One region of the Bacillus smithii genome, then DNA from elsewhere that is predicted to be linked to it. Evidence: riboswitches for the same ligand, from Rfam matches in the RefSeq annotation. Region 1 holds a riboswitch; each other region holds the start of a gene.

Region 1 (3,281 bases):
ATGCCTAGTTTCTTGCACTTTTCCAGTAAAAAGTCGCGAGCAATGACATGGTCCGCTAATTTTGCCACAGCTAAATCCGTAATGGAATCTCCTATGACGATATGGAATCCATCCGGTTTTGAGTGCTTCCGCAGCAGCGACGGCTTGCAACAGCCGCAACCGTTTTGGCAATGTTCATCACACGAATAAGGCCAAACAATTTGAATGGTTTCATTGCTAAAATCTGAACCGTTGCAAAAAATGCGTTCTTTTTCGATAAGCCCTTCCAGAATCGGATAGACGAAAAAATCAATGCCGCCGCTCACTACATAGAGCGGAATGTCGTGTTGTCTTGTAAAATCGACAAATTCCCGAAAGCCGTCGCGAATACGGGCCGTTTGTAAAACGTAGTCCGTAATCTCTTCTTTCAATTCGGAAGAAAGGAGGGAAAACATGTTTCCGACACCTTCTTGAACGGTCAGCCGCTCCGCCAATATATCGTCTTTTAGCATTTCCCATTCCGGAGGAGCAAACTGTTTCATAATCGCAGCGATATTATCTTGGGTGGTAATGGTTCCGTCGAAATCGCAAAAAATGATTGGTTTTGTCATACTGCCACCTCGTGCGCGCCCCATAAATCAATAGCTTTTTTCAACTCTTTATGGTCTTTGGCAGCTTCTTCCAGAGTTTTTCCTGCCAGCACGGCCTCAATCGCTGCACGGAATGCTTTTCCGCCGCCTTCAGCTCCATCCGGATGGCCGTGTATTCCGCCGCCGGCATTAATGACGCTATCGATTCCAAAATCGCGAATTAAAAGCGGCACTAGACCTGGATGGATACCCGCAGATGGAACCGGGAAAGATCGTTTCCAATGCTCATCTTCTTTCGTCAACTCGTCGGCAATGCCGAGCGCTTCACTTCGATCAAGGGCGACGCTTCCATATGGCGATGGGAAAAGAGCAAAATCGGCTCCGGCTAATCGAAGCAATTTTCCAAGCAAGAGCGGGCTTTTGATGCCATAAAACTCTGATGGTGTAAGTGCACCGCTGACAGCTGGATGGGCCATAATCGGAATGGCAATGTCTTCATCTTCGCGCAAGCCTTGCAATACGTCTAATCCATAAGCGAACACGTTAAAAAGAATCACATCGGCACCGATTTCCGCCGCGCGTTTTGCTTTTTCTTTTAACTCGAATGTTTTGCCCGTTAAATTGACCGCATACAACGTTTTCTTTCCTGTTTTTTCGTATACGTCGTTCAGCACGGCTTTCCCGTTGGCGATTCGCTTTTCAAACGGAGTTAAGTCGTTTTCGAACAAAATTTCGTCGTCTTTCACGAGATCGACTCCGCCGAGGGCTTGTTGTTTTAACTGCTCCGACAAATAATCTAAATCACGCCCGATGACTCCTTTAAAAATACTCATGAGAAGCGGACGATGATCGGCGCCGACTTTTTGGCGAATTCCGTCTATTCCGAAGCGCGGACCGGGAAACTGTTTTTTTAATTCTTCAGAAAAAGCAAGATCGACCAGTTTCACTTCGCCATCGAGCGACAGCTTGCCGAATACGGTTGTTAAAATCGCCGGTAAATCGGCGCTGAAATTGAGGCTTGGATACGCAATGCGGACAAGTCCTCGCTTCACACGTTTGCCCAGATACTCATTGACTCGCTCGTCCTCTTCCAACGGTGTGACGCTCTCGACTTCTCCTTTATGCTTCTGCAATTGTTCTTTTTGCAGCTGCGGCAAATTGGTCCAAGAACCAACCGTGAGGCCAAGAGCAATTCCTTCTGCTTTTTTCTCCAAATCTTTCTCATCGTGAATAAGATAGGTGGCAATGACTTGGCTCATGTTCATCCCTCTTTCTAAGTTCAATAAAAAAACCTCTTCATAAGAAGAGGCTAGAGGTTCACACTCTTCTTATCTCTCAGCATATCGCTGCAAGAATTAGCACCGTGCTTAACGATTGTTAAGTCGGTTGCCGGGCTTCATAGGGCTCGTCCCTCCACCTGCTCTTGATAAGAATGCTTGAATCATGTATTGACTTTTCAAAATTTTCTTAGTATCGGTAAATTTGATTTGTATTATGACAGGAATTTTTATCGGTGTCAATCATTTTTTTGCGACATGGAAAAGACCAAGCTTCGCAATACGTTGGACAGCTTCTTCCAGCCGTTCTTCCCTCGTTAATAAACCGACGCGCACATACCCTTCTCCGTGTTTTCCAAATCCGATTCCAGGAGCAACCGCCACATGCGCTTTCTCGAGTAGAAAATCAGAAAATTGCTCTGATGTCCAGCCGTTCGGTACAGGAAGCCACGCAAAAAATGAGCCAGCAGGAGGCGTGACATCCCAACCGATTTGCGAAAGAGCACGAATAAACGTATTCCGTCTCGACTCGTATAGCGAAACAAGCTTTTTCACGCTCTCTTGTGAAGAAAGAAGCGCACAAGCCGCTGCCTCTTGAATCGCACCAAACAAGCTGACGTATAAATGGTCTTGAAGCAAGTTAATCGCTGCGATGACACTTTCATTTCCAACTGCGGCTCCCACTCGCCAGCCGGCCATATTAAAGGTTTTCGAGAACGTATATATTTCTATGCCGACGTCTTTAGCCCCTTCTGCTTGGAGGAAACTGACCGGTTTTTTGCCGTCAAATCCGATTGCCCCGTAGGCGAAATCATGCACGACGCAAATATCGTGTTTTGCGGCAAACGAAACGGTATCCATAAAAAATTCTTTCGATGCCGCCGCTCCGGTAGGGTTATTTGGATAGTTTAAAAACATTAATTTTGCTTTTTCTGCCACGTCCTTTGAGACTTCGTTGTAATCCGGCAAAAAATGGTTTTGAGCGCGAAGCGGCATCATCGCCATTTCGGCTTGTGCCAAAGCGACACCCGACCAATAATCCGGATATCCCGGATCAGGAACGAGAACAAGATCACCCGGATTCAGCAAACAGGTCGGAATTTCCACAAGTCCTGCTTTTCCTCCAAATAAAACCGCCACTTCTTTTTCCGGATCCAGTTTCACCCCATATTCACGTTCATAAAAGGCCGCGACCGCTTCTTTAAAAAACGAATAGCCGCGGAACGGCGAATATTTATGATAACGGGGATTGGCGACTGCCTTTTGCATCGCCTCCACAATATGGGATGGCGTCGGCTGATCCGGATTCCCTTGACCGAGGTTAATGACATCATGTCCTTGGGCTTTCACGTTTTCCACTTTGGCGACAAGAGACGCAAAAAACTGTTTTGGCAGTTTCTGCAGCAGTTCCGATTGTGCGAAATGTTTCATCGTT
Region 2 (3,281 bases), 420 kb from region 1:
AAGCCCAATGCATTTTGCATAGCAGCCGCCCTCGATATTAAAGACTCCTGTAGATGACCATCCGTGCTCGTCATCTCCTATTAAACGGCGGTTCGGGTCTGTGGATAAAGTGGTTTTTCCCGTTCCGGAAAGCCCGAAGAACAGAGCAACGTCTCCTTCAAAACCGACATTGGCCGAGCAGTGCATCGATAAGACGCCGGATTCCGGCAAGAGGTAATTCATGATCGAAAAAATGGATTTCTTCATTTCTCCGGCGTATTCAGTCCCGCCAATCAATATGACTTTGCGTTCAAAAGAGATAATGATAAAAGTTTCTGATCTCGTTCCGTCAACTTCAGGATCAGCTTTAAAATTAGGGGCCGAAAGAATGGTAAATTCCGCCTGATGACCCGCTAATTCTTCTTCCGTCGGACGGATAAAAAGCTGATGGGCAAAAAGATTATGCCATGCGTATTCATTGATTACTTGAATCGGAAGGCGATGAGATGGATCGGCGCCGGCGAATCCTTTAAATACGAAAATTTCTTCTTGTTCTTTTAAGTAACGAATGACTTTATGGTATAATTTATCAAAAACTTCTGGAGAAATCGGCTGGTTCACCGGTCCCCAGTCTATTTTGTCTTTGGTTGATGGCTCTTTTACAATGTATTTGTCTTTTGGTGATCTCCCGGTATATTTTCCGGTTTGAGCGCGAACGGCGCCGGAAGCAGTTAATACGCCTTCTTTTCTGGAAAGGACTTTTTCAACCAGTTGTGGGACAGATAATTGAACATGGACATTGGATCCCTTAACTAATTCCAAAATTTCATTCGAAATGACAGAATTCATAAATAATAACCATCCTTTTGTTTTTATTTTTAGATGTTATTTTCGAGTTCACTTAAGAAATAGTATAACACTTTTATTCGATTAGTCTATACTATTTATCGTAAATTTTTGTCTATTTTTTTTCATCTTTTCCTTAATTGGCATGCCTATTCTATACTATATAAAAGGAAGAAAAAAGGGAGAAACAGGATATGATTCAGAGTTTTTTGGTTCAGGTTTTAATGAGTCCGTTTAAACCGTCTGTTGCGACGGGTTTAAAATAGAATTTATTTCTATTTCAGGAAGAAAACATTGCGTCAACGGAAAGACAAAATTTTGTTGACACCCGTTTGGTTTCTACGTTATAGTTTAACATTGAACGGATACTCTTATCCTGAGTTGGCGGAGGGACAGGCCCGATGAAACCCGGCAACCTTCTCAACGACAAGCGATGATTTTGAAGCCGTCAGGTAAAAGGACATGCTTCTTATGTCGTACCGGCGACGCGAGGGGCTTGTGAGAAAGGTGCTAACCTGATGCAAGGTGTAAATACCTTGAACGATAAGAGTGAAAGGCGCATGTAACCAAAAACCTTTCCTCTGCATTCTTTTGGGAAAGGTTTTTCTTTTTGATTGAGTTTGGCGCTGGACCATTGAGATTGCCGGTCCTTTGGAAACGGGCAATCATACCATACTACGAAAGGAAACGAGTACCGTTTAAAAATAAAGCGAACATCCATTTTCAAATGTTTTGACCCCAAAAAGATAAGGCTTACTTTCTCTGTTGTCAAGACCTTAACTGGCGGGTTAAAAGAAGGAAATGGAATTGATCGAAACTGCGATAGGAGGAACTTTGATGTCAAAAAAACGCCGTCTTTTCACTTCAGAGTCTGTCACCGAAGGGCATCCGGATAAAATTTGCGACCAAATTTCTGATGCCATTCTCGATGCTATTCTCGAAAAAGACCCGAATGCAAGGGTGGCTGCTGAAACTTCAGTAACAACTGGGCTTGTGCTGGTTTCTGGAGAAATTACGACGTCTTCTTATGTGGATATTCCCAAAATTGTACGCCAAACGGTGCGGGATATTGGCTATACCCGGGCGAAATACGGTTTTGACGCAGATACTTGCGGTGTCTTGACGTCTATCGATGAACAATCTCCCGACATTGCTCAAGGGGTGGACCGCGCCCTGGAAGCAAGAGAAGGATCGATGACGGATGAAGAAATTGAAGCGATTGGCGCGGGCGACCAAGGTTTGATGTTCGGATTTGCCTGCAATGAAACGGAAGAATTAATGCCGCTTCCTATTTCTTTAGCCCATTCTTTATCCCGCCGGTTGACAAAAGTGCGCAAAGAAGGGATTATTCCTTACTTGCGTCCGGACGGAAAAACGCAAGTAACGGTTGAATATGATGAAAACGACAAGCCTGTGCGCATCGATACGATTGTCATTTCGGCCCAACATCATCCGGAAATCACGTTAGAGCAAATTCAGCGCGACATTAAAGAACATGTTATTGACCCAATTGTTCCAAAAGAATTGATCGATGATGAAACGAAATATTTCATCAATCCGACCGGCCGTTTTGTTATTGGAGGACCTCAAGGTGACGCCGGATTAACGGGACGGAAAATTATCGTAGACACTTACGGCGGCTACGCAAGACATGGTGGAGGAGCTTTTTCCGGGAAAGATCCGACGAAAGTAGACCGATCTGCAGCCTATGCTGCCCGCTATGTAGCTAAAAATATTGTGGCAGCTGGACTGGCAGAAAAGTGTGAAGTACAGCTTGCTTATGCGATTGGGGTAGCTCAGCCGGTATCGATTTCCATCGATACATTCGGAACTGGAGCTGTATCAGAAGATGTATTGGTAGACGTCGTGAGAAAGAACTTCGACCTGCGTCCAGCTGGAATTATCAAAATGCTTGATCTGCGTCGCCCAATTTACAAACAAACAGCTGCATACGGCCATTTCGGACGCACCGATTTGGACCTTCCTTGGGAAAAAACAGATAAAGCCCAAACGCTTCGCGAACAAGCATTAAATCAATAGACAAATGTACAGGAGTTACACTTTTAGCTGTAGCTCCTTTTTCATTTGAACGTGAAGATTATTTAATGAATCCAAATATTGTGGCCATCTATAGTGGAGAATAAATGGTACAATTGATGAATCATCGTGAAAAAGGGGATACTTATACAACATTCCAATAGGCAAACTCTCCTACAACTAGAAAAGGACTGATAAAAAATTCGACTTTTGAACTTGGACGCTTTTCCTGTTGAGGTATTGGAAGTGATTTGATTTTGAAACTTCCGGAATGAAATGGAAATTTTTCATGAAATAAATTCCTTGCCAAGATTCACAATTTCGTTAAACTAGTAATGTGAACTTAAATTACAGAAAGGTGATAGTCATGTGCGGCTTTATCGGTTGCGTTTATGATCATAAAGATTATCCGAAATTAA
Region 3 (3,281 bases), 1.3 Mb from region 1:
CGCGGCTGAACATTTTTTTCACACCCGGATGGGCTAGTTCCGTTGTTTTGTAAACCAATTCCGCCTCTTTTTGTTGATCTGGTTCATAAATATCTTTAATGGTGATCACACCATATGTAGCACAGTCAAAAGTAAGCCGAACCTGTTCCCCGATTTGTAGATCGGCTGCTTTTTCTTTTGTGACCGGCAGTGTAATGGGGATGCTCCAAACAATGCCGTTGGAGAGCCTCATCGTTTCGACTACGCTGTTGTAATCTTTTTCTTCTAGGAATCCTGTTAAAGGACTATAGGCTCCTGTCGCGATTAATTCAAGATCGCTTAAAGCAGTGGCATCCAGCTCAATTTCTTTTTCAATGCCTTCGAATGGATATTCTGGATTGTACGCTTGAATTAGAACTCCTCCGTGCGGTTTTATTTCGGTCATGTAGAGGATCCTCCTTATTTTATATATTTAATCAGTCTACTTGGTTTAGTGATTTTAAGAGGGCAGATGTAAACCGCATTCCGTTTTTCCGGTGCCTTTCCATCTTCCGGCCCGTAAATCCTCTAAATCAAATACAGGAGAGGTGCAAGGCTGGCATCCGATGCTTGGATATCCTTGATCGTGCAAAGGATGGTAAGGCAGTTCTTCATTATACGCATACCGCCAAATTTCTTTCCACGTCCAATGAATTAATGGACAAATTTTAATTTTGCCAAACTTTTTATCAAGGTTTATGTAATTCGTGTGTTTTCTTGTTTCTGATTGTTCCCTTCTCAAGCCTGAGATCCATGCTTCAACAGGTTCGAGAACACTTTTTAGCGGAACAATTTTGCGTAGATGGCAGCACAAATTCGGATCTTTTTTCCATAATTCTTCACCGTATTGTTCGCTTTGCTGCTGCAGCGTTAATTCCGGCTTTTGCATGACGATGTTCAGTTCCGGATAACGTTCTCTCGCTTTATCAATGGTTTCGTATGTTTCTTGAAAGTGCAGTCCTGTGTCTAAGAAAACGACGGTCGCTTTTGGATTGATTTTATAAATCAAGTCCACAAGTACACTTCCTTCTATTCCAAAACTGCACGAATAGACAATTTTTTCTCCATAATGGTCATAGGCCCATTCCAGAACTTCTAATGCCCCTTTTGTTTCACTCTTTTCATCAAATTCCGGTAGTTGATAATGATCCCACGTGTCAAACGTAAATAATTCGCTCAAAATACCCCTTCTTTCTATACCACTCATTGGTGTTCCTGTTTAGAGGCTGATGGTAAAATGAAAAAATCTTTCCATTTCAGGAAAGAATCAATAGGTACCATATCATACATACCTTATCTCCCAAAATGGATACCATTTTGCTGGAATTGGCACCTTACCTTCTTTTCAAGGCAGGTTGCCAGACTTCATTGGGCCAGGTCCCTCCGTCGTTCTTGATAAGTTTAATTGCTTTTTATTTTATCAGAAAGTTACTAAAAGTCAACGAATTTTTCCGCAGTTTTTTGATAGGAATTTATAGGAATTTATAAAATTTGTAGAATCATTTTACCTTTTCGTATAAATAAACTCATAGGCAGCAAGAAAAAATTTAAAGAGAACAACTCTTTGCTGAAATGAAATTTTTCTTCCTTCTTAAATTTGGGGCATTGTATTTCCTGCATTGGAGTCATTGTTTTGCCACATCCATTGCTTGAAAGGATTAACTTCTTGATGGGGCGTTTGAAGATTTTACGGTGGAAAACGGTTTGGCATTAAAAAGTAGTACCTTCATGGAAGTGATCCGAAAAAGAGCGACATGTTTTAAAAAATGGATATAAATACCCATATTGTTTGTCTGATGATTTGTTCAAAACAATACAAATGAATTATTGTGCAAAAAAAATCTCCCATCAAAATCTTTTTGATGGGAGATCCTTCTACTTTTGTTTTACAGCATTGCTTATACATATATCTCGCCGTAGAAAAATCCTTTACTCTGTACCGGACGGTTTTTCTGTCCATCCTTCTATGACTGTACCGCTTTCTGATTCGTCAATGGCAAAATTGCCATTTGAGTAGCGGTCATTCTCTCTTAATCCGGAAAGGGAAACCGTTTCTACGACTCCTTTTTCCGTTCGCAAATAAACGATGGAGTCATTGTCGGTGAGATCTAAATACGCAATTCGGTGCGGATGGGATTTTAATTCTCTTAATAAAACAAGACCCCGTTTAGCTCTGGACATTTTTTCCATTTCATTCAATTTCATTTTTTTCACAGCTCCGCGCTGGGTTGCCACAAAAATATAAGGCTGTTCTCCTCGGACGAATACTTTTCCTCTGACCACATAATCATCTTCTTTTAAATTGATGCCTTTTACTCCGGCCGCTCTTGGTCCTACGGTATTAATTTCTTCTTCTTCAAACCATAGCCCATATCCCAACCTTGTAGCAATGAACACATCCATTTGGCCGTTTGTTAAAAACACATCGATTACTTCATCATTATCTTTTAAATTAATGGCCACAAGCGGACGTGAATAGCGCTGTGCTTTATACTGAGACAGTTCAGATTTTTTGGTCATGCCGTTTTTCGTGAAAAAGAGAAGATAGCCCTTTTCCTCAAAATTTTGGACCGCAATGGCTTGAATGATCTTTTCGTCTTTTCCTATGGCGATCAGGTTGGCAATATGCTGCCCCATTTCTTTCCAGCGAATATCAGGCAATTCGTGTACAGGAATATACAAATAATTCCCTTTGTTAGTGAACAATAGCAGCACATCGGTGGTGCTCAATTCCGCTTGGAACAGCAACCGATCTGAATCTTTCATCGCCAAATCGGCACCGCTTGAAGCCGAGTAGGAACGAAGACTTGTTCTCTTAATATATCCTTCTTTCGTAACGGTTACCATGACGTCTTCAATAGCAACGGTCACTTCAGGATTGATTTTTATTTCTTCTATTTCTTTTTCAATGGTCGTCCGTCTTTCATCCCCATACCGCTTTTTCATTTCGATTAATTCCTTTTTAATAACGGACAATAGTTTCTTTTCGCTTTCCAATATGGCCGTCAATTCAGCGATTTTCTTTTTCAAATCTTCCGCTTCTTTTTGCAAAGCAGTGACATCCGTATTGGTAAGGCGGTACAGTTGAAGGGAAACGATCGCTTCTGCTTGCGGTTCAGAGAATTCAAATCGATTCATTAAATTCAGCTTTGCGTCTTTTTTGTCTTTGGATCCTCTAATCACCGCAATCACTTCATCGAGTATGGACAGCGCTTTGATTAATCCTTCTACAATATGTTGTCTTTCCTTCGCTTTTTGCAAAT

What was found. Region 1 has a riboswitch for S-adenosylmethionine ahead of mtnW (2,3-diketo-5-methylthiopentyl-1-phosphate enolase). Riboswitches for the same ligand answer to the same signal wherever they lie in the genome.
Region 2: linked by a shared signal. The riboswitch ahead of metK (methionine adenosyltransferase) and the one ahead of mtnW (2,3-diketo-5-methylthiopentyl-1-phosphate enolase) in region 1 are both predicted to bind S-adenosylmethionine.
Region 3: linked by a shared signal. The riboswitch ahead of BSM4216_RS07910 (phosphoadenylyl-sulfate reductase) and the one ahead of mtnW (2,3-diketo-5-methylthiopentyl-1-phosphate enolase) in region 1 are both predicted to bind S-adenosylmethionine.

What each region holds. Positions count from the first base shown of each region.
Region 1 covers NZ_CP012024.1:3,026,445-3,029,725, reverse strand. Annotated here, with positions in the region: gene mtnX (2-hydroxy-3-keto-5-methylthiopentenyl-1-phosphate phosphatase) at 1-590, opposite strand, end outside; gene mtnW (2,3-diketo-5-methylthiopentyl-1-phosphate enolase) at 587-1,828, opposite strand; SAM riboswitch class I at 1,895-2,002, opposite strand; gene BSM4216_RS14145 (pyridoxal phosphate-dependent aminotransferase) at 2,090-3,277, opposite strand.
Region 2 covers NZ_CP012024.1:2,602,451-2,605,731, reverse strand. Annotated here, with positions in the region: gene pckA (phosphoenolpyruvate carboxykinase (ATP)) at 1-828, opposite strand, end outside; SAM riboswitch class I at 1,194-1,375, shown strand; gene metK (methionine adenosyltransferase) at 1,663-2,865, shown strand; gene asnB (asparagine synthase (glutamine-hydrolyzing)) at 3,230-3,281, shown strand, end outside.
Region 3 covers NZ_CP012024.1:1,678,508-1,681,788, forward strand. Annotated here, with positions in the region: gene sat (sulfate adenylyltransferase) at 1-424, opposite strand, end outside; gene BSM4216_RS07910 (phosphoadenylyl-sulfate reductase) at 479-1,225, opposite strand; SAM riboswitch class I at 1,309-1,420, opposite strand; gene parC (DNA topoisomerase IV subunit A) at 1,948-3,281, opposite strand, start outside.